4 regions of the Brevibacterium sp. CSND-B09 genome follow, and region 3 is predicted to be linked to each of the others. Evidence: riboswitches for the same ligand, from Rfam matches in the RefSeq annotation. Region 3 holds a riboswitch; each other region holds the start of a gene.
What was found. A riboswitch is a leader RNA that binds a small molecule or an ion and turns the genes downstream of it on or off. The one in region 3 is predicted to bind thiamine pyrophosphate.
Positions count from the first base shown of each region.

Region 1 (7,286 bases), 2.3 Mb from region 3:
GTCACCGCCTATGAGCTGCCGACGATGATCTATCCGAATATGGCCTCCATCCCCAGTGAACCCGAGGATGACAAGGCGAAGAAGGAAGCAGAGAAGACCCTCGCCGAGGCGGTCGAACTTCTGCGCGATTACTCCGGTGAGAAGTCCTTCCGCACGGCACCCGGCAATTCCGCCGGTGCGCTCGTCACGCTCAGCGCCGATGCCGAGGTCGCCATCGTCGGCGCCCGCGGCCGCGGCGGTTTCATGGGTCGAGTCCTCGGATCCGTGTCCACGGCGCTGCCTGCCCACGCTCACTGCCCGACGATCGTCGTTTCCGAACGGTCGGCCTCGGCAACGGCCGGCAACGGCCCAGTCGTCGTCGCGGTCGACGGTTCCGACAGCGGTCGGGTCGCAATGTTCACGGCAGCCGCCGAGGCCGCCTTACGCGGCACGGAACTCGAACTCGTCGTGGTGCTGCCGGCCGGTGAGGAATGGCTCTACTGGTACCCCGACCTCGAACTCAGCTCCGAGGTCACCGCGCGTCGGCAGAGGCAGCTGTCCGAATCACTCGAGACGGAAGCCGGGACGCTGTCGGAGCAGTTCCCGGATCTGACGGTGACCACCTCGGTGCCGGTCGGCGATCCGACTGAGACTCTTGTCGAGATCAGCTCCCGCGCACAGCTGACGGTGATGGGCACCCGTGGGCGCGGACGGATCCGCAGCGCACTGCTGGGATCCGTCTCGCGCGGAGTCCTCAACCACGCCGAAGGCCCGGTCATGGTGGTTCCCAGCTGATCGGCAGCGCCGTGCTGATCAGCCAGGAGGTGCTGATCAGCTGAGCCCGGCACCTCGACGGCGACGGCTCACCACGAGAAGTGTCGCGCCGAGTGCCAGCGCTCCCGCGCCGACGGCCAAGGGCAGTGCGAGCCCACCGCCGGTGCGGGGCAGGTCTCCATCCCCACTCGCCGAGGCGGTCCCGGATGAATCCGAATCATCGCCCGTTCCTGCGGCGTTCGCCTCGGTCGCATCTGCCTCGGCTGCATCTGCCTCGGAGCCGGAGTCGGCAGTGCCGGCATCTGCTGTCCCCGAGTCTGTTCCGTTCTCGTCATCGGTACCGTCAGACCCGACACCACCCGAGCCGGCACCGTCGGAGCCGGCACCGTCGGAGCCGGCACTGTCGGAGGCGGTGCCACGCGTACCAGCGTCGTCGCTGGTTCCGGCATCATCGGCACCTGCGTCCGCGTCGTCGCTCGTTCCTGCACTGTCGGCGTCATCATTCGCACCTGCATCATCAGCACCTGCCGCGGAGTCGGCACCCGCGCTGGCGCCGGAACCGGCGTCTGCACCGGCGTCGTCATCCGGGGCGGGTTCTTCCGCCTCGGCGCGCCTGAGTTCGACATCGTCGATCTGCTCGGCTGCGGCCTGCGCTTCCGCGCGCTCACCATCGGCCGGTGGCCCACCTGCCGGCACCTCATAGGTCGTCGCCCGCAGCGCCTCGTCGCTGACCCGGACCCGCGTGAAGGCGGGCACGTCGTTGTGGACGCTCTTGCCTTCCCAGTCGAGGCCGGGAACGTAGTCATAGAACTTCGACCCTGATGACGAGGTCAGCGTGAGGTAGAGCGTCTGCCCGTCTTCCTTCTCTTCCTCGGCTCCCGCTTCGGAGCCCTCAACAGGCTTGCCTTCGCCGTCCATGAGGAAGGTGCGGTTATAGATGTGGTCGTGGCCGGAGACGACGAGGTCGATGTCATTGCGGGCCGCGACCGGAGGGATCGCCTTCCGCAGCCGTTTGACGTCGAGGTCGTCCCAATGGGTTGCCGTCGAATAGATCGAGTGGTGGAACCCGAGAACAGTCCAGCGTGCCTGGTCTCCGTGCTCGGCGACGACCTCGTCGATGAACTCGGCGTGGGCATCCATGTCCGGGCTGTTCGAGTTGATGTTGAGGAACAGGACCCCGTCCTCGATGAACCAGTAGTCGCCGCCGGAGGTGATGACGCCGCCACCGCCGTGATCCTGGCTGACATTGGGTCGGTTGAAGTGCTGCTCGTAGGCTTTCGAAGACACATCGTGGTTGCCGATCGTCGTCGCTTGCGGGATCGTGCGGGTCGCTTCCGGTGCCAGGTACTGCGCGTACTGCTCCTGGTTGCCGGCGGAGTTGACCTGGTCTCCCAGCGAGTAGAAGAAGCTCGGGTCGTCAGCAGTGGCCGCCGCCGAGGACAGGGTCCGGTCCCAACCGGCAGCGTCGTCGGGATCCCCGCCTCCGGCACCGACCTGGGGGTCGCCGAAGACGAGGAATTCGTCGTCTCCTCCAGCAGACCCTGTGGTGAACTGCTGCACCTCGGTGTACCCGTCCTCTTCGCTGCCGACCTGGTAGGCGTATTCGGTGTCGGGTTCCAGGTTAGTCATGCTCGCATGGTTGAAGTGACGCTTGAGGTCGGTGGCAAGGCCCGAGTCCGTGGTCTCAGCCTTGTCAGCATCGGCGGGGAGCTTTCCGCCGTCGACCTCACTAGCCGGTGCCCACCGGACCTCTCCCCCACCGGCACTCTCGCTCATCCACGAGAGGTTGCGCGCCGTGGAGTCGGCCCCAACCTGCAACACGGTATCGGTGATCGCCTCGCTCCCCGCGTCCGCCTCGGCGGGCGAATCCGTCCGGTCAGGGCTCGGAGTCTGAGCAGAGTCGGCCTTCGCGCCCTGGGTCGCGGTCGACCCTCCGGAACCGAGAGATGGTTCGGCACGCACAGGCACCGGGGCCGCCACCAGAGCGGCGAGCAGGGTGGCGGCGGACAGGGCACTGAGCGGTCTCTTCAGTCGATGCGTATTCACCCGCCCATTCCTACTGACCAGTAGTGTCCGGTTGTTCGAGGCCCATCGACGGGAATGGGAACGGGAAGTGAATCCTCGATGACCGCCCCCGGCCTCCGCGTCGCCACGGATCCCGGTCGCTGCCCCGCTCCCCTGTTGTACAGTGGTGGCTACGACAGGGGAGCGCCGTCAGGGGCGCTGAGAGTGCAGAAGAAGCTGCAGACCCTCGAACCTGATGCGGTTAGCACCGCCGAAGGAAGTCGAGACTCTTCACCCCTCCTTGAAATGAGGAGGCACAATGCCGAATACCACTACGCCGAGCACCACCCCCACCTCTTCACGCGCCTTCACCGCGGCGCCGAAATCCAAACAGTGGCGGGTGGTCGACTATGTCACCACCGCCGTTCTCGGCATTGCCGTGGGGCTTGTGTTCTGGGTGTTGGCGCTGAGCTGGAAGGTCCTCGAACTCGCCTTCCAGGCATTCCCGCCGTCGATCGGTCTCATCGCAGGACTCTGGGTGCTGGCCGGTCCGCTCGCCGGTGCCATCATCCGCAAACCCGGTGCCGCGCTCCTGTGCGAACTCATCGCCGCCATCGTCGAAGCCGTCCTCGGCTCTCACTTCGGAGCAACCGTCCTGCTCTCGGGTCTGCTGCAGGGCCTCGGTGCCGAACTCGTCTTCGCCGCCTTCGGCTACAAGCGCTTCACCCTGTGGGTCACCGCCGCATCGGGCATGCTGGCGGCTGCGTTCATGGCAGTGAGCGAGAACATCATGTACAACGCCGAATGGCAGTTCGGCTTCCAGGCGATCTACGCAGTCTGCGCGATCGTCTCCGGCCTCGTCATCTCCGGGATCGGCGCCTGGTTCGCCTACCGGGCGATCGCGGCCACGGGTGCTCTGAGCTCCTTCGCCTCCGGCCGTCTGCGCTGATGGCGCTGCCGATCACGGCCGCCGGCTTCTCGTGGTCGCACACCGACCGTGACCGGCCGGCTGTCGGTCCGCTCGATCTGCAGATCGCGGCCGGAGAGAAGGTGCTGCTGCTCGGTGCCTCCGGGGCCGGCAAATCGACGTTCCTCCACGCCGTCGCCGGTGTCCTGCCCGAGGAATCGGGTGAGGCCACCGGTGAACTCCTCGTCGGCGGTGAGAAACCGGATCCCCGCCGAGGCAGCACCGGGCTGGTCCTCCAAGATCCCGATTCTCAGGTGATCTTCTCCCGCATCGGTGATGATGTGGCGTTCGGGATGGAGAACCTCGGACTCCCGTCCGAGACAATCGACGCTCAGGTCTCCGAGTCCCTGCAGGCGCTGGGACTCGATCTGCCGCCGGAGCATCCGAGTGCCGCTCTGTCCGGTGGGCAGAAGCAGCGGCTGGCTCTGGCCGGGATCCATGCGATGGCCCCGGAGGTCATCGTCCTCGACGAACCGACGGCCAATATCGATCCCGCCTCGGCCGCCGAGGTCCGCGATGCCGTGCTCACCGTGCAGGCCGAGACACAGGCGACCATGCTCATCGTCGAACACCGGGTGGAGCTGTGGCTCGATCACGTCGATAGGGTCATCGTGCTCGGCCGCGAAGGCATTGCTGCCCAAGGTCCGCCCGCGCAGATCTTCTCCGATCCGGACCTGACCGACACACTCGTCGACTGCGGAATCTGGATGCCGCGGCACTCCCCCGACCCGCGCCGAGGCGGAACCGCAGAAATCAATAGGACGACGGGCCGCCTCGGCGAGGTTCTGCTGCGCACCCATCGGCTCAGCGTTGCTCGACCGCGCATGGCCACCCCCGCCGCGACCGACCTTGACCTGAGCCTGCGTGCCGGTCAGGCACTCGGAATCGTCGGTGCGAACGGGGCAGGCAAATCGACCACGGCCCTGACCCTGGCGGGCCTTCTGCCCGAATTCTCCGGACAGGTCCTCGCCGAGGCGCCCCTGCGGGACGGAGCCAAACGGGCCCGGCCATTCGCCTGGCCGTCGAAGCAGCTGGCGGCGCGCATCGGCATGGTCTTCCAGGAACCGGCACACCAGTTCCTCACCTCGAGCGTGGCGACCGAACTCGAGCTGGGCCCCCGACTGGCCGGATGGTCTGCCGCCGAGTCGCAGGCACGGGTGGATGAGCTTCTTGAGGGACTCGGTCTCACCGGGTTGGCGCAGGCTCATCCGCAGAGTCTCTCAGGTGGGGAGAAGCGACGCCTGTCGGTGGCAACGATGCTGGCGCCCCGGCCACGGGTGCTCATCGTCGATGAGCCGACCTTCGGTCAGGATGCGCTGACGTGGGCGGGGTTGGTGGAGATGTTCCTCGACGCCTTGGTACACGGTTCCGCGGTGGTCGCGGTCAGCCACGATCAGGCGTTCCTCGAGGCCATAGGTGCCGATGTCCTCAAGCTCGGTGGCTGCCTGAGTGCAGATCGCGATGTCGTCGACGAGTCGGAATCGCGTGTCAGGGCGGGTGATCGCGGTGAGTGAGAGTCTCGATGTGCGTTCTCGCCCCTCCCCTGAGGTCGCCGTACAGGATCCGGGACAGCTCATCCCCGTGGTGCGTTCCACCGCTTTGGCTCGGTGCAATCCGCTGACGAAGATCGCAGTGGCCCTCATCCTCATGGTCGGGGCGCTGCTGAGCATTGATCTCATCTCTGCCGGGGTGGTGCTGCTCGCGGCAGTGCTGGCGCTGCCGGCGACGGGACTCGATCTGGTGGCCGCGGCCAAGCGGCTGTGGTTCCTCCCCGCCGGCGCTCTGCTCGCCGCTTGGGGCACGGCGCTGTTGGCGGAGAAGACTGGGGATGTGGTCGTCGACTTCGGTCCGATTCTGTTCACCACCGGGTCGCTGGCCGCGGCCGCGGCGATCTTCGTCCGTGCCTTGGCATTGGCGATCCCGCTCATCGTGCTCGCGTCGACGATCGATCCGCGTGATCTCGCCGATGCGCTCATTCAGCATCTGCGGCTGCCAGAGGTGGTTGTGGTCTCGGTTCTCGCGGCCTCACGTCTGCTCGGACTGCTGGTCAGTGAGTGGCAGGTGCTGGCGATGGCCAGGCGGGCCAGAGGTGTCGCGGGCGGTTCGCTTCTGCGGCGCACGGGCAGCCTCTTCAGCGGGGTATTCGTTCTGCTCGTGGTCTCGATTCGCCGGGCAACGAACCTGGCGATGGCGATGGAGGGACGGGCATTCGGTCGTCCGGGCCGCACGTGGCGCAGGCGGTCGAGTTTCGCGGTCCGAGATGTCGTGGCGGTGCTTCTCAGTCTGGCTGTCTGCGCGGTCGCGATCGGTGCGGCTCACATGTTCGGAGTCTGGAACCCGATCATCGGCTGAGGCGGATCGGGTGTCTCGGAGCTGCCGTGCTCACAAGAGGTCGGAGCTGTTCCACCGGCGGTCGATCAAAACTGCCGGACGGTCAGAGCTCAGAGCTGCTTGAGGAAGTCCTTGCCGAAGGCCCGCCATTCCTCGAGGGCTTCGGGGCTGGGAAGCTTTGACGTGGTGAGGACGAAGAGGGTTTTGTCTTCGCTCTTCGTCTCGGCTGCGGCTTCGACCTTGATGCCGCCGTCGAGGTTCGCTCTCCAGAAGGAGCGTTTCGCCGTCTCCGAGGTGCGGGGATCACCGTCGAGGGCTACCTCGTTGAGGGTGTCGCCGACGAGGGACGCGAATTTTTCGATGAGTGCGGAACGATCGCCGGGAATGGTGCGGGAGACGGCGACGTCGAAAGTGCCGTCGGCGCGCTGGCCGGGGACTCGGCGTCCGATCTCCTGCTCGTAGGCGACGACGGCGCCCTGGACCCACCAGCCGTGGTTGTCGACTCTGCCGTCGAACTGGGGATAGAGAGCGTCGGCGAGCTCTTTGTGACTCGCCGACGCTCCCCCGGCCGCCTCCAAGCGAGCACGGGTGGCGGCCCATGGTTCGCCGAGGGCCTTTTCGATCGATGCGATGTTCTGCGCTTTGGTCGCCATGGCAGAAGTCTATGTGCTCGATCGACCGGTGTTGAAGGCCTGGTAGGCGATCAGTCGATCTTCAGTTCGCCCATTTCGTCCCAGCCTTCACCGTCGATCTTGCGGGAGATGATCTTCGGGGTCGACACCAGGTGCGGGCGCATGGCTTCGAGGCCGGCGGCGAAGTGATCGCTGGTGACGTGCGGTTCTGCGCCTTCATCGGTGAATGCCTCGACGAGAACGAACTCGTTCGGGTTCTCCAGACTCTTCGACCATTCGAAGAAGAGATTGCCGGGTTCGGCGCGGGTCGCCTCGGTGAAGGCCCGAACGGCTTCGGGGAACTTCTCGACACTGTGGGGTTTCACGTCATATTTCACGACGATGAAGATCATGATCATTCTCCTTCAGTTGATCAGCAGTATGGGTCGATCCCAGCCTAATTCTGCCGCCCTTGCGAATCGACCGGCTCACAGCCTTTCGGCGATGAGGACGAGGAAGTCGCTGTCAGCTTCGAAGGGGCGGAGTTCCCAGGTGGAGAACTTCTGGTCGACGAACATCCCCGTGGCCTTGACGTCCTCGATGAAATCGTCGAAATCATA
Region 1 covers NZ_JBREGI010000001.1:744,979-752,264, forward strand. Annotated here, with positions in the region: gene ACU4IU_RS03670 (universal stress protein) at 1-774, shown strand, start outside; gene ACU4IU_RS03675 (fibronectin type III domain-containing protein) at 811-2,799, opposite strand; TPP riboswitch at 2,946-3,054, shown strand; gene ACU4IU_RS03680 (ECF transporter S component) at 3,077-3,706, shown strand; gene ACU4IU_RS03685 (ABC transporter ATP-binding protein) at 3,706-5,238, shown strand; gene ACU4IU_RS03690 (energy-coupling factor transporter transmembrane component T family protein) at 5,249-6,076, shown strand; gene ACU4IU_RS03695 (hypothetical protein) at 6,166-6,708, opposite strand; gene ACU4IU_RS03700 (putative quinol monooxygenase) at 6,759-7,079, opposite strand; gene ACU4IU_RS03705 (class I SAM-dependent methyltransferase) at 7,155-7,286, opposite strand, start outside.
Region 1: another riboswitch for thiamine pyrophosphate. It lies ahead of ACU4IU_RS03680 (ECF transporter S component); the one in region 3 lies ahead of ACU4IU_RS13710 (hydroxyethylthiazole kinase).

Region 2 (7,286 bases), 2.8 Mb from region 3:
CGTCGAGCAGCGCTTGGGACTTCGCCGGGTCAGAGGCACGCCTGGCTCGGGCGATGAGCACGGACAGGGAGACGACATTCTGCTGCACGCCGTCGTGCAGGTCCCGTTCGATCCGGCGTCGTTCCTCGTCGATGGCGAGCACGACTCCACGGCGGGTCGTCAGCAGCTCGCTGATGCGGGTGTACACGGCGAAGGGACGCTCCACCTCGACGAAATGAGCGTCGATGCGACCATGCGCCCAGCTTGCCGCCTCGGCCAGAGCGACGGCGCCGATGAGGTTCGCCGCCCCGTAGAGGACACCGACGAAGAGCGTGGGTTGCGAGATCGACCACATGTCGAACCCGATGTTGACCGCTCCCCCGATGAAGAATCCTTGGAAGAGCGATCCGAGAGTCACGACGAAGAATCCGCCGAGGAGGTTCGCGGTGGGAATGATGGCGAGTGCTGCGACCAGGCCGTTGCCGAGCAGGAACCGACGTTTGGTCGGCTCGTCGGCAAGGACGAGTCCGAACCCGCGAGAATGCCGAGCGAGTTCCCAGCTCCGCACCTTCGCGGCCATGCGTGAGGTGGGCGGAAGCACGGAGGCCATGAGCAGCGGCAGACACAGCAGACCGCCCCACGCGACGGCGAGTACGGACCGCGCCCACCGCGCGGTGAACATCCGTACTTCGGGAGGAAGGCGGGTGGACAGCGCGCTCGGCCAGGGCATGAGTCGATCGTAGCAACGCCTGACGCCGCCTCCCAGAGGTTCGGCCGCAGTCTAGGATTCCGGTTTTCCGCAATGGCGGTTGTTGTTCGACCGCACTGACTGTGCGCCCGACCGCGTACCGGCCCTGCCGTCTTGTGCCTAGCGTGGATGAGTATGGATCTCGCACTCGAGCTGCTCACTGCCACCCTCACATCTCCATGGGTGTACCTGCTCATAGCCGTGGCCGCGGCACTGGACTCGCTCATGCCGATTGTGCCGTCGGAGACTCTACTCATCACCGCTGCGACCTTCGCCGCGACGGGGCACCCTCACCCGGCAGGACTCATCCTCGCCGCTGCCGGAGGGGCTCTCCTCGGGGATCTGGCGGCTCACCTCGTCGGCCGATTCGCTGCGACCGGGGTCGGCCGATGGCGACGGTGGGCTCGCATCGCGAACCTGCTCGACTCCGCCCACACGGTCTTCTCTCGCCGAGGCGGGACCGTGCTCATCGCCGGCCGATTCGTTCCCGGGGGCCGCAGCCTGGCCACCATCGGCTCCGGTCTGCTCGGGTTCCCGATCCGCACTTTCCTCCTCTGGGACGGGATCGGCAGTCTCGCTTGGGCGCTCTATTCGACGGCGATCGGACTCATCGGGGGAATGATCTTCGAGGACCGGCCGCTGCTCGGAGTCGCCGTGGGCATCGGCATCGCCCTGGCCATCACCGGCAGCGCCGAACTCATCCGCCGACTACGCCGGCGCCGCAGAGGACACACTCGGCACCGATTCACCGAATTCCAAGACCGAGATGTCACGATGGCAGGGATGTCTCAAACATATGTGTGGTACGTCAGCTACGGATCGAATATGGCTCGCGATCGGCTCGCCTGCTATCTGCAGGGCGGGCGACCGCCCGGGGCGATGGTCACCTATCCAGGTGCCAGGGACGCAACACTGCCCCGCGCAGAAGCCGGGATCGAACTGCCCGGAACGATCTATTTCGCCGGCGAGTCCAAGGTGTGGGGCGGCGGCATGGCCTTCTACGATCATTTCCTCCCCGGACCGACCCCCGCCAAGGCCTACCTCATCACTGCCGAACAGTTCGCCGATGTGGCGGCACAGGAGATGCACCGACCGCCCGAACCGGACAGTCCGCTGGAACGCCTCGTCTTCGATCTGGCAGCCGGCAGCTCCCACTCTCTGGGTCCGGGCGGGTACGAGACGCTGCTCGTCCTCGATGATGTCGACGGTGTCCCGATGGTCACGTTCACCGCCGCGCATCGTTCGTCAGACGTCGAACACGCTCAGCCGCAGGAGCCGTATCTGGCGATGCTGCGCACCGGCATTGCCGAAGTCAGAGCCGCTTCTGGGCTTCCCCTGCCCGCAGCTGCACAAGTGTGAGGTCGAGCAGCGGAGTCGCCACTCCCAGATCCTCCGCCTTGATCGACAGGTCGCCGAGGATGTGCTCCGTTTCGCTCGGCAGCCCTGCCGTCACATCCCGGTAGAGGGATGAGGTGAAGGCGGAACCGTCCTCGGTGAGCATCTTGATAGTCATGGCGTGGGAGGCTTCCGACACCGGGTGTCCTGCCGCAGCCGCCACGGCTTCGAGTTCATCGATGATGGCATACACGTGCGATCTGCCGCCGGCTTCCATGATCGCTCCGACCGGGGCGCGGAACAGGCAGGTGACGACTCCTGCCGCGGCGATGAAGATCCATTTCTCCCACAGCCCGTCGATGATTCCATCGACGGTCTGGAGTTTGAATCCGGGCACATCGAGCGCCTCGGAGATGCGTGTGGGCACTTCGGCGCCGTGGAGATCTCCGATGGTCATCACGGCCAGGTCGGTGAGCTGGACGACGGCTCCGTCCCTGATGGTGCCGACGATCTTGACGAACCCTCCGAGCACCTGTCCGGGGTATCTGCTCTGCAGCTTCTCGATCTGAGCCATGCCGTTGAGGAACGGAATGATCGTCGTCTGCTCGCCCACAGCCGGTCCGATATCGGCGATGACCGAGTCGAGTCCACCCGCTTTGACCGCGACGATGACGAGGTCGAAGGTTCGTGATGCGGCTGTGAGTTCCTCAGCGGTGATGACATCGACCTGATTCGTCCGATCATCACCGGGTGCAGTGAAGCGCAGTCCCTCCGCGCGGACCGTCTCCGCCCGTGCCTGCCGGAGCAGGAAAGTGACATCGCGTCCGGCCTCCTGCAGATAGGTGCCGAACGCTCCGCCGGTCGCCCCCGCCCCGGCGATGAGAATCGACAGGTCAGCGCCAGCACCGATTCCGTCGGATGCTCTGTCAGCTGCTTGGGTCATTCCAACTCCTCCTTGAGCTCCCGCGCGGCCGCAGCGGGATCCTCAGCCGAGGCTATCGCACGGACGACGACGGTACGCCTCGCGCCCGCCTGCCGGATCGCGTCCAGCCTCTCCCCGGTCGCGATACCGCCGATCGCGAACCACGGTTTGGCCGCCTCGGCGGCGGTGGCGGTCAGCAGCGCCGTCCCCACAGAGGCGCGGCCTGGCTTCGTCGGGGTCTCCCAGACCGGCCCGACACAGAAATAGTCGGTCTCCGGGTCCGCCTCGGCGGCGAGCGCCTGCTCGAGGGAATGGGTCGAGCGGCCGAGGATGACATCGGGTCCGAGCACAGCCCTGGCCTGAGCACTGGTGAGGTCGCCTTGACCGACGTGGAAGACGTCGGCGTCGGTGAGGAGCGCGACGTCGGCACGGTCATTGACGGAGAAGAGCTTGTCGTGACGAGTGGCAGCATCCTTGAGGACCTCCAAGGCCGCGATCTCGGCGCGAGCCTCGAGGCTCTTGTCCCTCAGTTGGATGATGTCGACACCCCCACGGTAGGCGGCATCGAGGAACTCGGCGAGGTCACCTTGAACGGTCCGGGCATCGGTGCACAGGTAGAGCTTCGCCTCTGCCAGTCGGGCCTCTCTCCAGGCTCTCTTCGTCTGCCGCGCTGCGGTGCGCGGTGGCATCTGTGTGGTCATGGTCATAGAGTAGAGGAGTTCGCGGGAGCCTCCCAACGAGGCTGAGAGGGCGTAAGAGCCGACCGTCAGACCTGATGCGGATCATGCCGCCGGAGGGAGAAGCTGTGAGAGTCATTGTCGTCGGCGCCGGGATCATCGGCCTGTCCACGGCCTGGTATCTGCGCCGACTCGGTGCCGAAGTCACCATCATCGATCCTGCGCCCGCCCAGGGTGCGAGCCATGCTGCCGCAGGGATGCTCGCCCCCGCCGCCGAGGTGGTCTGGGGGCAGACTCCCCTGTATCCGCTGATGCGGGCCTCCGCGCGGATGTATCCTCAGTTCTCCGCCGAGGTGACGATCGCTGCCGGCAGCGATCTCGGTTTCTCGGATGCCGGAACATTGGTGTGCGCCGGTGACCGAGCGGACCTGCAGGCTCTGCGGGAGCTGCGCGATGCACAATCGCGATCCGGTTTCGCCACCGACCTCATCACGGGCAGTGCTGCCCGCCGGATTGAGCCGTCGTTGTCGCCTGCCGTGGCCGGGGCCGTGCACATTCCAGGCGATCACTCGATCGACCCCCGTCGGATCACTGCCGCACTGCTGACTGTCCTGTCCGCTGACTCAGCGCGCTTCGTTCGGCAGCGGGCGGTAAAACTGATCAAGGACGGCGATACGACTGTGGGAGTCGCTCTGGGCGACGGCCGTCGACTGGAGGCCGATCAGGTGATCATCTGCGCCGGCAGCGCTGTGTCCGCGATCGTCGGTGCCCCGCAGCTGCCTCTGCGTGAGGTCTGGGGTGATGTTCTGCGACTGCGCGCCTCCGCGAAGGCGACTCCGCTGCTGAGCCGCACCATCCGCGGGCTGGTCAATGGTCGCCCCGTCTACCTGGTTCCTCGCCCGGACGGCGAGATCGTGCTCGGTGCCAGTTCGCGTGAGGACGGACTCTCCGGCACCCCGGCCGGGGCGATTCACCGGCTGCTCGCCGACGGGCAGCGACTGGTCCCGGGCATCCTCGACGCGGAGATCACCGATATCACCACCCGTGCCCGGCCCGGTTCTCCGGACGACCTGCCGATGATCGGCCGCATCGATCCCGGCTGCATCGTGAGCACCGGGTATTTCCGCCACGGCATCCTCTTGGCCCCGTTCGGCGGCAGGCTCGGTGCCGAGCTCGCCCTGGGCGTCGCCTCCGACTGGCCTCCTGACGGGACGCTCGAGTCCGTGTCCCCACACCGCTTCACCACAGACCACACCAGTGCCTACCCGATGAGGAGCATCTCATGACCGACCACGACCACTCGCCGACCATCGTCCTCAACGGCGCTCGCCATGAGCTGCCGGGTGCCACCTCGGCGCTCGACCTCATCGCCGACGTCACCGGACGGGAGCTGAACCCCGATGGGACACCAGCCGACGGTGGCCGCCTGGGCATCGCCCTGGCCGTCGACGGTGAAGTCATCCGTCGCGGTGCCTGGTCCGATTGCACCCTGGCCGACGGGCACACCGTCGACATCGTCACCGCTGTGCAGGGAGGTTGAGATGACCTGGACGATCGATGATGTGGAGATGTCGTCTCGCCTCGTGATGGGCACGGGAGGGGCGAGTTCCCTGAGCATTCTCGAAGACGCACTCGTGGCTTCGGGAACCGAGCTGACCACTGTGGCGATGCGCCGTTTCGACGCCGAGTCCCGCGACTCAGTGTTCACCATGCTCCAGCGTCTGGGTATTCGGGTGCTGCCGAACACCGCCGGCTGCTATACGGCCCGAGACGCCGTGCTCACCGCCCGACTGGCCCGAGAGGCGCTGGAGACGAATTGGGTGAAGCTCGAGGTCATCGCCGATGAGGACACCCTGCTGCCGGATCCCATCGAGCTCTTCGCCGCAGCCGAGGAGCTCGTCCTCGATGGGTTCACGGTCTTCGCCTACACGAACGACGATCCGGCCCTGGCGAAGCGTCTGGAGGACGCTGGTGTAGCTGTGGTGATGCCGGCCGGTGCTCCGATCGGCAGTGGGCTGGGCATCCTCAACCCTCACAACATCGAGACCATCGTCTCCCGTGCACAGGTGCCCGTCATCCTCGACGCCGGTGTCGGCACCGCCTCCGATGCCGCTCTGGCGATGGAGCTCGGGTGCACCGCGGTGCTGCTGGCCTCGGCGGTCACCCGCGCCCACGATGCTCACGCCATGGCCCGGGCGATGGCTTTGGCCGTCGAGGCCGGGCATCTGGCGGCCGGAGCCGGGAGGATTCCCAAACGACCGTTGGCATTGGCATCATCGCCGTTCGATGGAATGGTCGCAGCACGATGACCACCGTTGCCGCCACTCCTCCGTCGCTGCCTCCTCTCGTCGACCCCGTGGAGTCTCTGTCCCGGACGGAGCTGGAACGCTACTCCCGGCACCTGAGCCTGCCGGGATTCGGACTCGAGGGACAACGGCGTCTGCGGGCCGCCTCGGTGCTGGTCATCGGCGCCGGCGGGCTCGGGGCTCCAGTCCTCAACTATCTCGCGGCCGCAGGAGTCGGGTCGATCACGATCATCGACGATGACGTGGTGGAGGCCTCGAACCTGCAGCGCCAGATCATCCACCGGAATGCGGATGTGGGCCGACCGAAGGTCTCCTCTGCCGCCGATGCCGTGCACCGGCTCGATCCGAACGTCGAGGTTCGCACGATCGCGGAACGGCTGAGCCCGGAGAATGTGCTCGGTCTCTTCGCTGAACACGATGTCGTCGTTGACGGGGCGGACAACTTCGCCACTCGGTACTTATCCAATGATGCCGCCGAACTCACCGGCACCCCGTTGGTGTGGGGCACGATCTTCCGCTTCGCCGGTCAGGTGAGCACGTTCGTTCCCGGTCACGGGCCGATGCTGCGCGATCTGTTCCCGGATATCCCGGAACCCGATTCGGTGCCCAACTGCGCCGAGGGCGGAGTCCTCGGTGTGCTGTGCGGAACCGTGGGCTCGGCGATGGCAACCGAGGCGATCAAGCTCATCTGCGGCATCGGTGCCCCATTCATCGGTCGGCTGCTGCGCTATGAGGCGCTGACCGGGGAGTACTCGACCCTGCGGTTCTCCCTCGATCCCGACCGTCCCCCGGTCACCGACCTCACCGAGGTGGCTGCCGCCTGTGCTGTGGACCTCGACGGCGGCGGCGTGGCAGAGCCTGCGGCGGATGAGATCGACGTCGCCGAATTCCTGTCCGTCGAAGACGATGTGTTCGTCGTCGATGTGCGGGAGGACTGGGAACGTGAGCTGGCGGCCATCCCCGGCTCGATGCATCTGCCGCTCGGCGCCCTCCGAGACGGCGGGTGGCAGGCGCTTGAGTCGTTGCTCGGTGCCTCCGGCCGGGCTGAGGCACCGGTCGATATCGTCTTCCACTGCAAGTCCGGGGCCCGATCGGCCGAGGCCGCCCAGATTCTGTCCCGATCGGTCCCGACCGGAGTACGTCTGCGCTCGCTTGCCGGGGGCATCGAGGCGTGGGAGGCCGCCGCTCGGGCCTCGGCAGACCAGAGGGACCAGCGACCGGCAGATTCGAGGACCTGGGTACCGGTTCGCTCAGGAGCCGGGCCGGTCGGCCAGTCGTGATCGCAGTCCCCGTTCGCCGGCTCTCATCACTGCCCCATG
Region 2 covers NZ_JBREGI010000001.1:273,570-280,855, forward strand. Annotated here, with positions in the region: gene ACU4IU_RS01425 (sensor histidine kinase) at 1-709, opposite strand, end outside; gene ACU4IU_RS01430 (DedA family protein) at 863-2,086, shown strand; gene ACU4IU_RS01435 (ketopantoate reductase family protein) at 2,040-3,005, opposite strand; gene thiE (thiamine phosphate synthase) at 3,002-3,685, opposite strand; TPP riboswitch at 3,697-3,800, shown strand; gene thiO (glycine oxidase ThiO) at 3,790-4,947, shown strand; gene thiS (sulfur carrier protein ThiS) at 4,944-5,201, shown strand; gene ACU4IU_RS01455 (thiazole synthase) at 5,203-5,970, shown strand; gene moeB (molybdopterin-synthase adenylyltransferase MoeB) at 5,967-7,247, shown strand; gene ACU4IU_RS01465 (SRPBCC family protein) at 7,218-7,286, opposite strand, start outside.
Region 2: another riboswitch for thiamine pyrophosphate. It lies ahead of thiO (glycine oxidase ThiO); the one in region 3 lies ahead of ACU4IU_RS13710 (hydroxyethylthiazole kinase).

Region 3 (7,286 bases):
CCACTCGTTTGGAACACTGCAGAGCCGACCGGAGGCCACTGATATGACTCCCGAGCAGACTTCACTTATCGAACGAATCCGTGCACTCATTGTCGAAGAGCCCGTGGTTCGAGAGGTCTCGATGTTCGGAGGCCGCGCGGTCATGGTCAACGAGAAGATGATCGTCAGTGCTGGTAAGACGGGTGATCTGCTGGCGCGTGTCGATCCCGACTGTCACGACAAGCTCATCGAGCGACCAGAAGCTGCACGGGCCACGATGGGGGCCGACCGCGATATGGGGCCCGGGTGGATCAACGTGAGCGCAGAGTCTGTCCGTGATGGCGAAACCTTGGCGTTCTGGGTCGAGACCGCTTTGGATTTCAACCGGCCCTAAGCCGTGCGGATATTTCGCGCCGAGACCTGATTGTTGCAAACGGTTAGCCCTATTGCGGGGACAGCGCGAATAGAGTGTCCAGAAGCACACAGGTTTCAGTGGTGTGTTCGGATCAGGCAGTCCATCCGTGCGGGATTTCGTGCGACATCTCAAAGGCGACAAACATGCTCAGACTCAGTGCGGCCCTCGCCTCATGCGGTGCCGTCTACGCCGCCTATGTTCTGTTCGACAGCGCCGATTTCGAGGCCGGAACCGTCAACTCCTACCATTCGATGTGCGCGGCTTTCGCACTGATCGCCAGCACGCTCATCATTGCGGCACTGCCTCAGATATCAGCGGCGAGCGTTGCTGTGAAGTCAACAGGGGGCCTTGCCCTTGTTGTCGGTCTGTCGATAGCCGTGGCCGCCTGGTCGATTCCGTCTTCAGATGACTCGGGCTATCTCGGAATCATCACCGTCATGTTCGGGTTGCCAATGCTCGGGCTCTTGTCGGTGGCTGCCGTTCTGGTGGCATTGGGCACACTGATCGCCGAACTTGTCGCATCCAAGGCAACCGGACGGTGACAGGCCGGCACAACTGAGTCCGCCGCGCGAGCGGTTAGTATCATTCCAACGGTTGCCTGTGCGTCGATGCGCAGATTCACGAACCGGTTCTCAGACTCAAAGGTGTGCGCATGGCGAAGCAGAACGATCGGCCGACCCTGGCCACGGTCGCTGCGCGTGCCGGCGTGAGCATCAAAACCGCCTCCCGCGTCCTCAACGGCGAAAAGCACGTTGCCGCCTCGACGGCGGAGAAAGTCGAAGCTGCCGCCGAAGAGCTCGGATTCCGCCTCAACCCCACGGCCAGACGCTTGCGTGCCGGAGGCCGTTCACCCTATATCGGCGTCGTCCTCTCCGACGCCGGTGATGCCTTCCAAGCCCGTGCGTTCGCAGCAGTGGAAGCCGAGCTCGCAACCCTCGACCTGCGCCCGGTGGTGACCGTGGTCGGAGACGACCCCGACCGGGAGGAAGCCTTCCTCGACGAATGCCTCGCCAACGACCTGACCGGGATCATCGTCATCCGCGCCCACCCCGAGGCGGCCGAGACCTACGCGCGGGCCGCCTCGGCGCCGGGCACCCGAGTCGTCTCGCTCGACCCAGCGGTCGAAGGCCCTGGAATCGGCATCGTCGCAGGTGATGACCGTGAAGCGGGACGCCTCGCCGCCGAACAGCTGCTCGCTCATGGGCACAGGGCACTCGGCGTCATCGGCGACCATTCGCCCAGCCTCATCACCACCCGCCGGCTGCAGGGAATCCAGGACGCCATCGCCGGCCGTCGCGGCATCGGATGGCGCGCCTATATGCGCGAGGACGCCCACGACGAAGCCAGCGCGAAGAACGTCGTCGCCGCTTGGCTCGGATCCCGCAGCGCACCCGGAGCCCTCATCACCCTGTCCGCCACGGTGACCCAAGGTGCCATCGACGCCTGCCGCCGCCTCGGCGAATGGCCGGCCCTGGTAGGCATCGACGATTTCCCCACGGCCGAACTCCTCGACGTCACCGTCGTCGATCGCAACGTCGAATCCCTTGCCGCCGAGGCGGTCCGACGACTCCGGGTCGGTGTCGAACCCAGCGATGCTGGCGAGGGCGGGGACCGCCTCGGCGAAGGGGATGGCCCGATTGCGGGGGAGGCGAACCGGCGCGATCGAGTCGACGACGGCGTGCCCGATTTCGACAATGCGCTGTGCGTCATCGCTCGTGGCAGCGGTGAAGAGCCGCCGGACACCCGCTGAAGATTTTTGTCGAAACAGTTGACAGCAGGCGGCGTTCAGCGAATCATATTCAACAGCCTGACAACGTTGTCAGAAAGATTGAAAGGTTCACAATGAGGCACAACCTTAAGTCCCACAAAAAGCTGGCGCTCCTCGGTGCCTCCGTCGCGATCGGCGCTCTTGCGCTCAGCGGCTGCGGCAATCAGAAGGGCCAGGGAAACGACGAGGCCGACAGCGGATCCGGCGGCGACGGGGACGTCACCATCGCGCTGCTGCTGCCCGAGTCGAAGACCACCCGGTACGAGTCGCTCGACAAGCCGAACTTCGAGAAATACCTCAAAGAAGCCAACCCAGAGGCGAAGGTCGAATACCGCAACGCCAATCAGGACGCGACTCAGCAGCAGCAACAGGTTGAGGCGGCCGTGACCGAAGGCGTCGACGCCATCGTCCTCGACCCCGTCGACGCTTCCGCAGTCTCATCCGCGCTGTCGAAAGCCGAAGCGAAGAAGATCCCGGTCATCTCCTACGACCGCTTCTTCGAAGGTGCGGATTACTACACCTCGTTCGACAACAAGAAGATCGGCAACCTGCAGGGCCAGGCCGTCCTCGACGGGCTCAAAGACGCCGGCGTCGACCCGAAATCGGGACCGGTCTGGATGGTCAATGGTGATCCGAAGGACCCGAACGCCGCGGACTTCAAGGCCGGCGCCGAAGAGACCCTCAAGGGCGCAGGCGTGGACATCGCCGCCAGCCACGACACCCTCGACTGGAACCCCGACGACGCCCGCCAGTGGGTCGAAGGTCAGCTGCAGGGCAAGGGCGAGAAGCCGATCGCGATCTACTCTGCCAACGACGGCACCGCCGGCGGCGTCATCGCCGCAACGAAGAAAGCCAAGGTCGAACCCGTCGTGACAGGTCAGGACGCCGAGGTCGACGGTCTGCAGAACATCCTCAAGGGTGACCAGTACGCCACGATCTACAAGTCGATCCCACCGCAGGCCGAGTTCGCCGCCAAAGCCGCCCTGGCCCTGGCCGCAGGCGAGGACGTCGACGCGGGCACGACCTACAAGGACACCCCCACGGACTTCGTCGAAGCCAAGGTCGTCACCACCGACACCATCAAAGATATCGTTGGTGACCAGATCAAGGCCGAGGACATCTGCACAGGCAAGGTGGAGAAGCTCTGTGCCGATGCCGGCGTGAAGTGAGCGCGTCCGCGTTCACAATCTGACGTGACCGACCTCGAGCCGGCGACCGCCACCGGTCGCCGGCTGCCGGGGTCAACGACTGCGACAAGTAGGAACAGATGACATCAGAGACACCCGACCCGGCAACTGAGGCGACGCGGACGCCGGGCAGCGACAGCGAGCCGGTGCTCGAACTGCGCGGAATCAACAAACGGTTCGGTGCAGTCCAAGCCCTGACCGACATCCATCTCAGCGTCGGTCGCGGCGAAGTCGTCGGCCTCGTCGGCGACAACGGCGCCGGCAAATCGACCCTGATCAAGGTCATCGCCGGAGTCCACGCCGCCGATGACGGCGAACTCATCATGAACGGGACGGCGCAGAGATTCTCCTCCCCGAAGGATGCACAGAAAGCCGGAGTGGCCACAGTGTTCCAGGATCTGTCCCTGTGCGAGAACCTCGACGTGGTGGCCAACCTGTTCCTCGGACATGAGAAGACCCGCGGCGGCGTCCTCGACGAAGTGACGATGGAAGCCAAATCCTGGGAGCTGCTGCGCAGCCTCTCGGCAAAGATCCCGAGCGTGCGCGTACCGATCGCGGCCCTGTCCGGCGGTCAACGTCAGACGGTCGCGATCGCCCGGTCCCTCCTCGGCGAACCATCCTTGGTCATGCTCGATGAACCGACGGCGGCACTCGGCGTCGCCCAGACGGCCGAAGTGCTCAACCTCATCGAACGGCTCAAAGAACGCGACCTCGGCGTGCTGCTCGTCAGCCACAATATGGCCGATGTGCAGGCGGTGTGCGACCGGGTGCACGTGCTGCGGCTGGGCAAGGACGCCGGTGATTTCCCCGGTGACGAGCGCACCGATGTGCTGGTCGCCGCGATCACCGGAGCCAGCGACAATGTCGTGACCAAACGCGCCGCACGGAGGGGTGAGCGTCGATGACCCGCAATTCCTTCATCACCGATGAGCGGATCTCCTCCGAAGGCGTGATCGGCACCTTCGTCCGCCGGGTCAAAGAGGGGCAGCTGGGGTCGTTCCCGGTCATCCTCGCACTCATCGTCATCGTCATCGTATTCCAGTCGGCCGACTCGAACTTCATCTCTCCGGCCAACCTAGTCAACCTCTCCACTCAGGTCGCGTTCCTCGCGATCCTGGCTCTCGGCATCAACCTCATCCTGCTCCTCGGCGAGATCGATCTGTCTCTGGCGCAATTGGGCGGTTTGGCCGCCTCGCTGCTCGGTGTCTTGGTGGTAAGGCAAGGTGTGCCGCCGGCCTTAGCGCTGGTCATCATGCTGCTGCTCGGCCTGGTCGTCGGCGCGATTCAAGGTTGGTTCTTCGCCGTCGTCGGCATCCCGGCGTTCGTCGTCACCTTGGCCGGTCTGCTCGCGTTCACCGGTCTGACTCTGACGACATTGGGCACGCAGAAGAACCTGTCGATGTCGGACACCTTCGCCTTCGACTTCGCCAGCTTCTACTTTCCTGCGATCTGGGCCTATATCTTCGGCGCCGTCGCGATCATCGGCTTCGGCGGCGGCATCATCTATTCGAAGCTGCGCCGCCACCGGGAGGGTCTCAGCGCTCCGAGCTGGACCTCTGTGATCGTGCGGATCGTGCTGCTGGCCGCGATCGTGTTCGGGTTCCTCATCCTCGTCAATCAGGACTTCGGTCTGGCGATGCCTTTCTTCCTCATGATCGTCATTGCGATCATCATCGACCTCGTGCTGCGCAAGACCCGCTACGGTCGTTCCATCTACGCCGTCGGCGGCAAGGTCGAAGCTGCACGGCGTGCCGGCATCCGCGTGACCTGGGTGCGCATCAGCGTGTTCATGGCAGCCGGAGTGCTGGCCGCATTGTTCGGCTTCATCAAGACCGGTGTGACGACAAATGCGGGATCGACGCTGGTGAGCACGCAGGACCTGCTCAATGCGATCGCTGCAGCTGTCATCGGCGGCACCTCGCTGTTCGGCGGACGCGGAACCGCCTGGGCAGCCGTGCTCGGTGCTCTGGTCGTCGGTGCGATCAACAACGGTCTCTACCTCATCGGCTTCAACTCCGATGCGCAGCAGATCATCACCGCACTCGTCCTGCTCACCGCCGTCGTCATCGACGCGCTCAGCCGCCGCGGTCAGAGGTACGTCGGGCGCGGGTAGCGGGGCGTGAAGCTCTCTCTGCCGACCGCTCGCCATAGCGTCGAGCGCGCAATGCATAGCTTGATACAGCGACGTTGAGTCGAGCGGTCGGTGCTGAGCATCCAAGCAGAGTATGGAGTCGCCCGTGTCCGACCGGGCTGATACAGTCGGAGCCAATGACATGGGGTGCCTCATGAGGATCCGTGCGCACCAAAGAGTTGCGCGCGGAGGACACCGAGGCTGAGAGAACACCCATCGAACCTGATCTGGGCCATACTAGCGAAGGGATCGTCATGGTTGACTTCGACCTGCGTTCTGCGAATGCGCGACTGCGCGCAAGCAATCCACTCATCCAGTGCATCACGAACACCGTCGTGCAGCAGTTCAGCGCCAACGTGCTCCTGGCCATCGGCGCCTCCCCGGCAATGCTCGACCACGAAGCAGACGCCGGTCAGTTCGCCGGGATCGCCAGCGGAATCCTCGTCAACTTCGGAACCGCCTCGAACCACCAGCTGCTCGCCGCCGATGCCGCCATCGACGTCGCCAACACCGCCGGAAAACCCTGGGTCCTCGACCCCGTGAGCGTCGGCGCCGTCGACTTCCGCACCTCCCGTATCCGCCGCGCCGCCGCCGATCACCCGACCGCCATCCGCGGCAACGCCTCCGAGATCGCGGCACTCGCCGGAGTCGGACTCGGCGGTCGTGGAGTTGACTCCACCGACGAAGTCGACGCCGTCCTTCCCGCCGCCGCGAAACTGGCCAGAGAAACCGGTGCCGTCGTCGCCGTCTCCGGACCAACCGATGCCGTCGTCGCCCACATCGACGGCACTGACCACGTCGCCCGCATCTCCGGCGGACATGAGTTCATGCCGCTCGTCATCGGCACCGGCTGCTCACTCGGTGCCGTTACCGTCGCCTACCTGGCCGCCGTCCGAGCCGGACTCGCCGACCCCGACGCCGACGTCTCAGCCGTCAACGCCACTGAGCAGTCCGCGAACGGTGGGGCCGCCTCGGCGAAGTTCGAAGCCGTCGTCGCCGCCCACGCCCACTTCGCGGTCGCCGGGGAACTCGCCGCCGGCGGTGCGAAGGGTCCGGGCAGCTACTCGGTGAACTTCCTCGACGCGCTCCACACCGTCGATGGTGACCGACTCGCACAGGCGAGAATCGGCCTCGACACGCTCACTTCTGCGAATGAAACCGCCGGCGAAGGCGTCCAGGCATGACCGCCGGATCCGCCCACATCGCTGACAACCCGGCTGACGACGGCGCGACCGTGAACGACCGAGACGGCGCGACCGACCGCTTCGCCGGAATCGACACGCGCCTCTACCTCGTCACCGACTCCGCGCAGTGCGAGGCCGCCGGCCGCAGCGTCGCCGAGACTGTGCAGGCCGCCGTCGCCGGGGGAGTGGGCATCGTCCAGGTCCGCGACAAAGACATCGACGATGCAGGCTTCTACTCGCTCACCCGCCAAGTCATCGCCGCCGTCGACGCCGCCACCCGCGACACCGACCGCACGGTCCCCGTCGTCCTCAACGACCGCGTCGAGGTGGCCCGCCGCCTCATCGACGAAGGCGAGAACGTGCACATCCACGTCGGCCAAACTGACACCACCGTCGCCGAGGTGCGCGCCGCCCTGGGTGCGGAACCGCTCATCGGTCTCTCGGCCGCGAACAGCGACGAATTCGTCGCCGCCCGAGACTCCGGAGTCGTCGACCTCGTCGGCATCGGACCGGTCTTTGACACCTCTACGAAAGCAGACGCCCCCGACGGCATTGGCCCGGACCGTCTCGGGGAACTGGTGGCAGAAGCGGGCATCCCCGCGGTCGCGATCGGCGGTATCAA
Region 3 covers NZ_JBREGI010000001.1:3,059,928-3,067,213, forward strand. Annotated here, with positions in the region: gene ACU4IU_RS13680 (TfoX/Sxy family protein) at 44-373, shown strand; gene ACU4IU_RS13685 (hypothetical protein) at 448-936, shown strand; gene ACU4IU_RS13690 (LacI family DNA-binding transcriptional regulator) at 1,047-2,144, shown strand; gene ACU4IU_RS13695 (substrate-binding domain-containing protein) at 2,237-3,331, shown strand; gene ACU4IU_RS13700 (ATP-binding cassette domain-containing protein) at 3,430-4,254, shown strand; gene ACU4IU_RS13705 (sugar ABC transporter permease) at 4,251-5,462, shown strand; TPP riboswitch at 5,614-5,747, shown strand; gene ACU4IU_RS13710 (hydroxyethylthiazole kinase) at 5,735-6,664, shown strand; gene thiE (thiamine phosphate synthase) at 6,661-7,286, shown strand, end outside.

Region 4 (7,286 bases), 2.0 Mb from region 3:
ATCGGCAACATCACCGAATGGTACGACTTCGGTGTCTACGGCTACCTCGCCGTCGTGATTGAGGGAATCTTCCTGCCGGAGGACTCAGGACCGATCGGGACCGTCATCGTCGCCGGACTCTTCGCCGTCGCCTTCCTTGTCCGTCCGCTCGGCGGTCTGGTGTTCGGCCCTTTGGCCGACAAGATCGGGCGCAACAAGGTGCTGGCGATGACGATGATCATGATGGCCGCCGGCACCTTCCTCATCGGTGTCATCCCCGACTATGCGACCGTCGGCCTCTGGGCACCGTTCCTGTTGCTGGCCTGCCGTCTGCTCCAGGGCTTCTCCACCGGCGGCGAGTACTCGAATGCGATGACCTTCATCGCCGAATACGCACCCGACCGGCGCCGCGGCTTCCTCGGCAGCCTGCTCGAGGTCGGAACGTTCACCGGCTACGTCCTCGGTGCACTCGTCGCCACGATCATGCAGGCTGTTTCGACTCCCGAGTTCCTCGAGTCGTGGGGCTGGAGGATCCCGTTCTTCGTCGCTCTGCCTCTCGGCTTCATCGGCGTCTACCTGCGCACGAAGCTCGCGGATACTCCTGCATACAAGGAGATGGAGAAGCTCTCCGAACAGGAGGAGCAGAAGAACCACGCTAAGGGCGAGTTCAAGAAGATCTTCAAGCTGTGGCCGAACCTGCTGGCCTGCTGTGGTCTGGTGCTGGCCTGGAACGTGACGAACTACATGCTCACCTCCTTCATTCCCGTGTACTTCCCGATGGTCGAAGACCTCCAGGGCAGCGGCGGAGTCTCAGAACTGACCTCGCAGGTCCTGCAGATCATCGTCATGGCCTGCTGTCTGGCGCTGATCCCGGTCATCGGCAAGCTCTCGGACAGGCTGGGCCGCAAGGCCGTTGTGCGCGCGGGAGCGCTCTCGCTCATCGTGCTCTCGTTCCCGTCACTGTGGCTCATCCGCGGGCACAACGACTTCGTGGTCTTCCTCGGCCTGCTCATCATGGGGCTCAGCCTCATCTGCTTCAGCGCTACGATGCCCTCGACTCTGCCGTCGCTGTTCCCGACGATGGTCCGCGCCGGTGCACTGGCGATCGCGTTCAACGTCTCGATCTCGCTGTTCGGCGGCACGACGTCGTTCGTCATGACCTCGCTCATCAACGCCACCGGATTCCTCATGTGGCCGGCGATCTACCTCATGGCCGCTGGAGTCATCGGGCTCGTCACGATCCACTTCGTGCCTGAGAGCAATCGTCGTCCGCTGTGGGGTTCGACTCCGTCGGCGGCGTCGAAGGAAGAGGCGAAGGACCTCGCCCAGGAGCTCAACGAGGAGGCCGACCTGGTCTGAGCCGGCGCGTTTCAGAGCCGATGGTCTCTCCGGATCAGCTCTGGGCGGGGCCGGTCATCCCTTGCACAGGCAGAACGGGTGACCGGCCGGGTCGAGGAACACTCGGAACGTCTCTCCCGGCTGCTCGGGGGCTTTGCCTGCGCCGATCTCGAGCACGGCTTTCTCGGCGACGTCGAGGTCGTCGACCATGACGTCGAGGTGCATCTGCTGCGGGTGGGCCTGACCGGGCCAACTGGGTGCGTGGTAGTCCTCGACCTGTTGGATGCAGATCGGCGGCCAGGAGTTGGAGACGACTTCCGCCCAGGTTCCGTCTTCTTCGACGGTGACCGACCAGTCCAGGAGTTTGCCGTAGAACTCTGCGAGTTCACGGGCGTCGGGGGCGTCGAGCACGACAACGGGCTGCTTTGCGATAGCCATGTCCTGAGTCTACGCCGCCGCACTGACACAGCGAAGGGCTGGACACCAGGGCGTAGGATTGTTGAGCAGATCCGCCGATGTTTCCGCGTACTCTCGGCCGCACCGGCTCCACACGATGAAGGTTCGCGATGAGTTCTCATGCCCTGCCCGTCTGCGGCACTCCGACGGTGTACATCATCCACGACAATCCGGAATGGATCGCACCATTCACGGATGCGTTCGACCGCCTCGGCGTCGCCCATGTCGAATGGCTCCTTCCCGACGCATCGATCGATCTCGACGCCGAGCCTCCACAGGGGATCTTCTGGTCGCGGCTGTCGGCGTCGGCGCACACCCGGACCGATCCGCATGTGAAGGAGTACGGGCGTGCGGTCCTCGACTGGCTCGCGGCCGCTGGGCGCCGGGTCGTCAACGGTCGCGATGTCTACGAGCTCGAGGTGAGCAAGGTCCGTCAGCATCGCGAGCTGGCCGGCCGAGGGTTCGATGTGCCGCGCACCGCGGCCGCGTTCGGACCGCGGGCGCTCGTCGGGGCCGCGGCCGGCTTCACTCCCCCATTCATCACGAAACACAATCAGGGCGGCAAGGGCCTCGGTGTGCGTCGCTTCGACTCCCACGCCGAGCTCGAGGCGGTCGCCGATGAGTTCGCGCCCGGTGGAGCGAATGCGCCGATCGACGGCATCACCCTCATCCAGGAGTATGTGCAGCCTGCCCAGCCGTTCATCACCCGTGCCGAATTCATCGGCGGACGCTTCCACTATGCGGTGCGCGTCGACGTCTCAGGTGGGTCGTTCGAGCTGTGCCCGGCCGATGCCTGCACGATTCCGGGTGCCGGGGCTGATCCCGACGTTGAGGCGATCCCCCAATTCGCCCGCCGTGAGGAGATCACGGCCGGAACACCGCTCATCGCTCGGCTCGAGACGCTCTTGGCCGACCTCGGCATCGAGATCGCCGGCGTCGAGTTCATCGAGACCGCCGAAGGCCGTCAGGTCGTCTACGACATCAACACGAACACGAACTACAACCCGTCCGTCGAGTCCGCCGAACAGTCGGCAGGTCGTCAGCCTGCCGCGGACCGTATCGCCGATTTCATCGCCGGCACCCTCGCCGAGGCGGCCCCACCGTCCGTGCCGCTCGCCGGGTCCGCAGCCCGGTGAGGTCCCGGGACACGGTCCTACGACACCTGCTGGCTGAGCTCCGCGCAGTCCGGCCGGGACAACGTGCGCTCATTGCCCTCGATGGGGTCGATGGGGCCGGGAAGACGATGCTCGCCCGCGAACTCGTGAATTTGGCCAAGACCGCTGCGGACGTTCCTGGTCATGATTCCGACCGCCGGGTCACCGCCATCAGCATCGACGGGTTCCACCACCCTCGGTCGATCCGCTACGCCCAAGGCAAGGGGCCAGACACGTTCTATCGCCGTTCCTATGACTACGGAGCATTCGTCGAGTCCGTCGTCGAACCATTTCGACGAGGCGGCTCGATCGTTCCAGCTGTGTGGGACGTCGACGAAGATCGGCCGCTTGCGCCGGAACCTCGGAGCCTGCCGAGCGACTGCGTCCTCCTGGTCGAGGGAATCTTCCTCCACCGTCCCGAGCTGGTGGATCTCTGGGATGCGAGTGTGTGGGTCGATGTTCCGTTTGAAGTCTCGGTCCCACGGGGAAACGACCGGTTTGCCGGAGCCTTCGATGCCGATCCCGAGGCCACATCGAATCGTCGCTACGTCGGTGGTCAACGTCTCTACTTCGCCGAGGCCGCTCCTTGGGAACACGCCACATGGGTGCTCGACAATCGCAATCTGGAACGGCCGACCCTGATCCGCCGGTCCGGGCCCGACCGGCCCTGATCTGCCAGCCCTGGCCCGTTCGCTCTGACAGCACACCTTATCCCGATGATAGTGTCGAAGTGCTGCAGGGGAGCGCCGAAAGGACCGGCGCTGAGAGTGCGCATGCAGACCCTTTGAACCTGATCCGGTGAGCACCGGCGGAGGGAGTGGACAAGCAATGACCACCACAGATTTCGACACATCGATCACCGTGGACGCCGACGGAGCGGTATCAGCACTGGTGAGTTCGACCAGCTGGCAGTGGACGGAAGCCGTCGAACACCGGTTCGTCCGGGAGCTCTTCGCCGGCAGCATCGACGACGCAGTGATGCGCGACTATCTGGTGCAGGACTATCAGTTCTTCGAGTCGTTTCTGTCGATGCTCGGCGCGTGCGTGGCCCACGCCGATGAACTCGAGGCGAAGCTGCGGTTCGCCCGACAGCTGGGAATGCTCGTCGCCGATGAGGACACCTATTTCGTCGACTCCTTCGCCGAATTGGGAGTCGATACAGCCGATTATCTCCACCCGGAGCTGACCGCCCCGACGGTTGGGTTCCGCGATCTCATGGACTCGTCAGTCGCTTCGGCGTCGTATCCGCAGCTGCTCGTCGTCCTCGTTGTCGCCGAATGGCTCTATCTCGACTGGGCCGAGTCCCGGAAGGACATGCCGCCGCGACATATTCACCGAGGCTGGATCGATCTCCACCGAGGCGAGGCCTTTCACGGGTGGGTGCAGTTCCTCGTCGACGAACTCGAACGCGTCTTCCCCTCCGGCGACGCCGAAGCCGCCGAGTCCCTGACCCGCGTGTGGCGGCACGCCGTCGATCTCGAATGCGCTTTCTTCGACAACGTGTACGACAACTGAGCCGCCAGGGAACGCACACCGCAGCCGTCCATCTCACTGACCTAGACTGGCCACATGAGCACAGGTGTTGATGCAGTCGTCATCGGATCCGGCCCGAACGGCATGGCCGCCGCCGTCACCATGGCCCGTGCCGGGCTGAGCGTCGAAGTTTACGAGGCTCAGCCGACGATCGGCGGCGGCGCCCGCACTCTCGACCTCGGTCTGGCCCCCGGCGTCACTCATGACATCTGCTCGGCCGTCCACCCACTGGCCATCGCCAGCCCCTTCTTCGTCGACTTCGACCTGCGTGCCCGCGGCCTCGAGTTCACCACCCCCGAGATCTCCTACGCCCAGCCCCTCGACGGCAAACCCGCTGCGCTGGCCTTCCACGATCTCGAAAGGACGGTCGACCACCTCGGCGCGGCAGGACCGGAATGGCGGCGTTTCTTCGCTCCGCTGCTCGACCGGGTCGATGACGCGATCTGGCTCTCCCTCGGTGACAAACGTTCTGTGCCGGAGACCCTGCGCGATCTTCCCGGCATCGCGAACGTCGTGAAGTTCGGCCTGCGGCTCCTGTCCCAGGCCAGTCCCGCGTGGAACATTCCGCTCTCCCACGAATCCTCCCAGGCCCTGTTCACCGGCGTCGCCGCGCACGCAATCGGTGGGCTGCCGGCGATGGGCACCGCGGCCACGGCCACGATGCTCTCTACCGTCGCCCACGCGGGCGGCTGGCCCTCCCCCATCGGCGGATCGCAGTCGATCATCGACTACCTCGTCGCCGACCTCGAAGCCCACGGCGGAACCGTGCACACGGATGCGCGCATCGACCATGTATCGGACATGCCCGCTGCCCGCGCCTACCTGCTCGACACCTCGGCGCTGAACGCCGCGCAGATCTTCTCCGGCCTCATCCCGAGCCACGTCGACAAAGCCCTGCGCAGCTTCAAACACGGCAACGCTGCTGCCAAGGTCGACTTCGTCCTCGACGGCCCGGTCCCCTGGTCCGATCCCGCGGTCGGACGCGCCGGCACTATCCACATCGGCGGATCCCGGGCGCAGATGGCCGCCGCCGAGGCACAGGTGATGTCCGGTCGCATGCCCGCCGATCCCGTGTGTCTCGTCTCGGATCCGACCGTCTTCGACCCATCCCGCGAGGTGAACGGCCTGCGACCGCTGTGGACGTATGCGCACGTGCCCTTCGACTGCCCGCTCGACCCGACCGAGTACATCACCCGCCAGCTCGAACGCTTCGCTCCCGGCTTCCGCGATCGGATCGTCGCGCACAACGCGATCCCCGCCTCCGAGATGGCCGGCCACAACCAGAACTACATCGGCGGGGACATCGCCACCGGCATCGTCTCCTTCTACCGGATGATGGCCCGCCCGCGCACCAGCTGGGACAACTACAGCCTCGGCGTCCCCGGTGCCTACCTGTGCTCGGCAGCGACCCCGCCGGCACCGGGCGTGCACGGGATGAACGGCTGGTTCGCCGCGCGCCGGGCTCTCAAAACCCGATTCGGCATCGACGAGGCACCCAGCCTGTCACCGGGCGACTGACCTAGGACCCTTCCGGTCGAGCACCGGGCCTGCGCACGAGCCCGCTCGAGACCGCGACTCCACCGACGACGACGGCTGCCCCGATGATCTGTCCGAGACCGAACCTTTCCCCGAGCACCATTGTCGAGAGAGCGAGCGCGAGTACCGGCTGAACAAGCAGCAGGCTCGCCGTGACTTCGGCAGGCAGCCGACCGCTTCCGTGATGGATGAGCAGCCACGCCGCGACTTGTCCGACGAGCGCGAGTGCGATGAGCAGGATCCACGAACGCCCGCTGATATCCAAGACCGAAAGTCCCCGTGAGAAGAGGGTGATGAGCGTCGACGTGGCCGCGGCCGCCGCCGTCGCCCACGTCAGCGGCTGGAGCGCGAGATCCGACTGCGTCCGTGTGGCTCTGCGGCTGAGGAAGAGGTACGTTCCGTATCCGATTCCGGCGAGTAGCCCGAGAAGAACCCCGCCGAGGCGGCCCTGCCCTGCCGCCGATGCGCTCGGCCCGATGCCGAGTTCGCTGAGGCCCACACCGCTGACGAGGACGATCCCGATGATCATGATCGGCAGCGCAATCAGGAATCTCCGTTCCATGCGCTCGCGATCGATGATGAGAGCGAGCAGCGGCAGGACAATGACCTGGACGTTGATGAGCACCGTCGCGACGCCCGCTCCGACGAGGAAGATCGATGCGGTCCACGCGCTGTAGTCGATGCCGAGCGCAATGCCCGCCGCAAGCGACCACAGCCAACCACTCGGGCTCAGGCTCTCCTGTCGCTGTCTTTCGGCGAGCGCAAGTGGAATGAGGGGCACAACGGCGATGGCGCAGCGAAGCACCGCGGTGGTCGCCGCGTCGACATCGGCAAGCTTGACGATGATAGCGGACGCAGACAGGCACAGCGCTCCGGCGAGCACCGAGGAGATGGCTGCGGGGGTTGGTGTCTGACTCATACTTCGACGCTATGGCCACTTGACCATTCAGCACTAGTTCTTATTCCAACCTAGTATTGATAAGTACTGCTTACCGAAAGTGGGGACGAAACGATGAGACTCGAATGGTCGCGGCTGCGGATCCTCGACGCCGTGGCGAGAACCGGATCGGTCAATCAGGCCGCCGCGCTGCTCCACCTCACCGGGCCCGCCGTCTCCCAGCAGCTGCGCCGAATTGAACGAGAAGCCGGAACGCACGTGGTCGTGGCCGATGGGCGCGGCCTTCGCCTCACTGATGCCGGCCGCACTCTTGCTGACTACGCCCGGCAGGTCACCGAGCTCATGCAGCGCGCCGAGAACGATCTCCAACACGACGAGGTCACGGGGACTGT
Region 4 covers NZ_JBREGI010000001.1:1,096,605-1,103,890, forward strand. Annotated here, with positions in the region: gene ACU4IU_RS05225 (MFS transporter) at 1-1,338, shown strand, start outside; gene ACU4IU_RS05230 (VOC family protein) at 1,393-1,755, opposite strand; gene ACU4IU_RS05235 (ATP-grasp domain-containing protein) at 1,884-2,909, shown strand; gene ACU4IU_RS05240 (uridine kinase) at 3,017-3,598, shown strand; TPP riboswitch at 3,655-3,761, shown strand; gene ACU4IU_RS05245 (TenA family protein) at 3,756-4,442, shown strand; gene ACU4IU_RS05250 (phytoene desaturase family protein) at 4,497-5,978, shown strand; gene ACU4IU_RS05255 (DMT family transporter) at 5,980-6,915, opposite strand; gene ACU4IU_RS05260 (LysR family transcriptional regulator) at 7,009-7,286, shown strand, end outside.
Region 4: another riboswitch for thiamine pyrophosphate. It lies ahead of ACU4IU_RS05245 (TenA family protein); the one in region 3 lies ahead of ACU4IU_RS13710 (hydroxyethylthiazole kinase).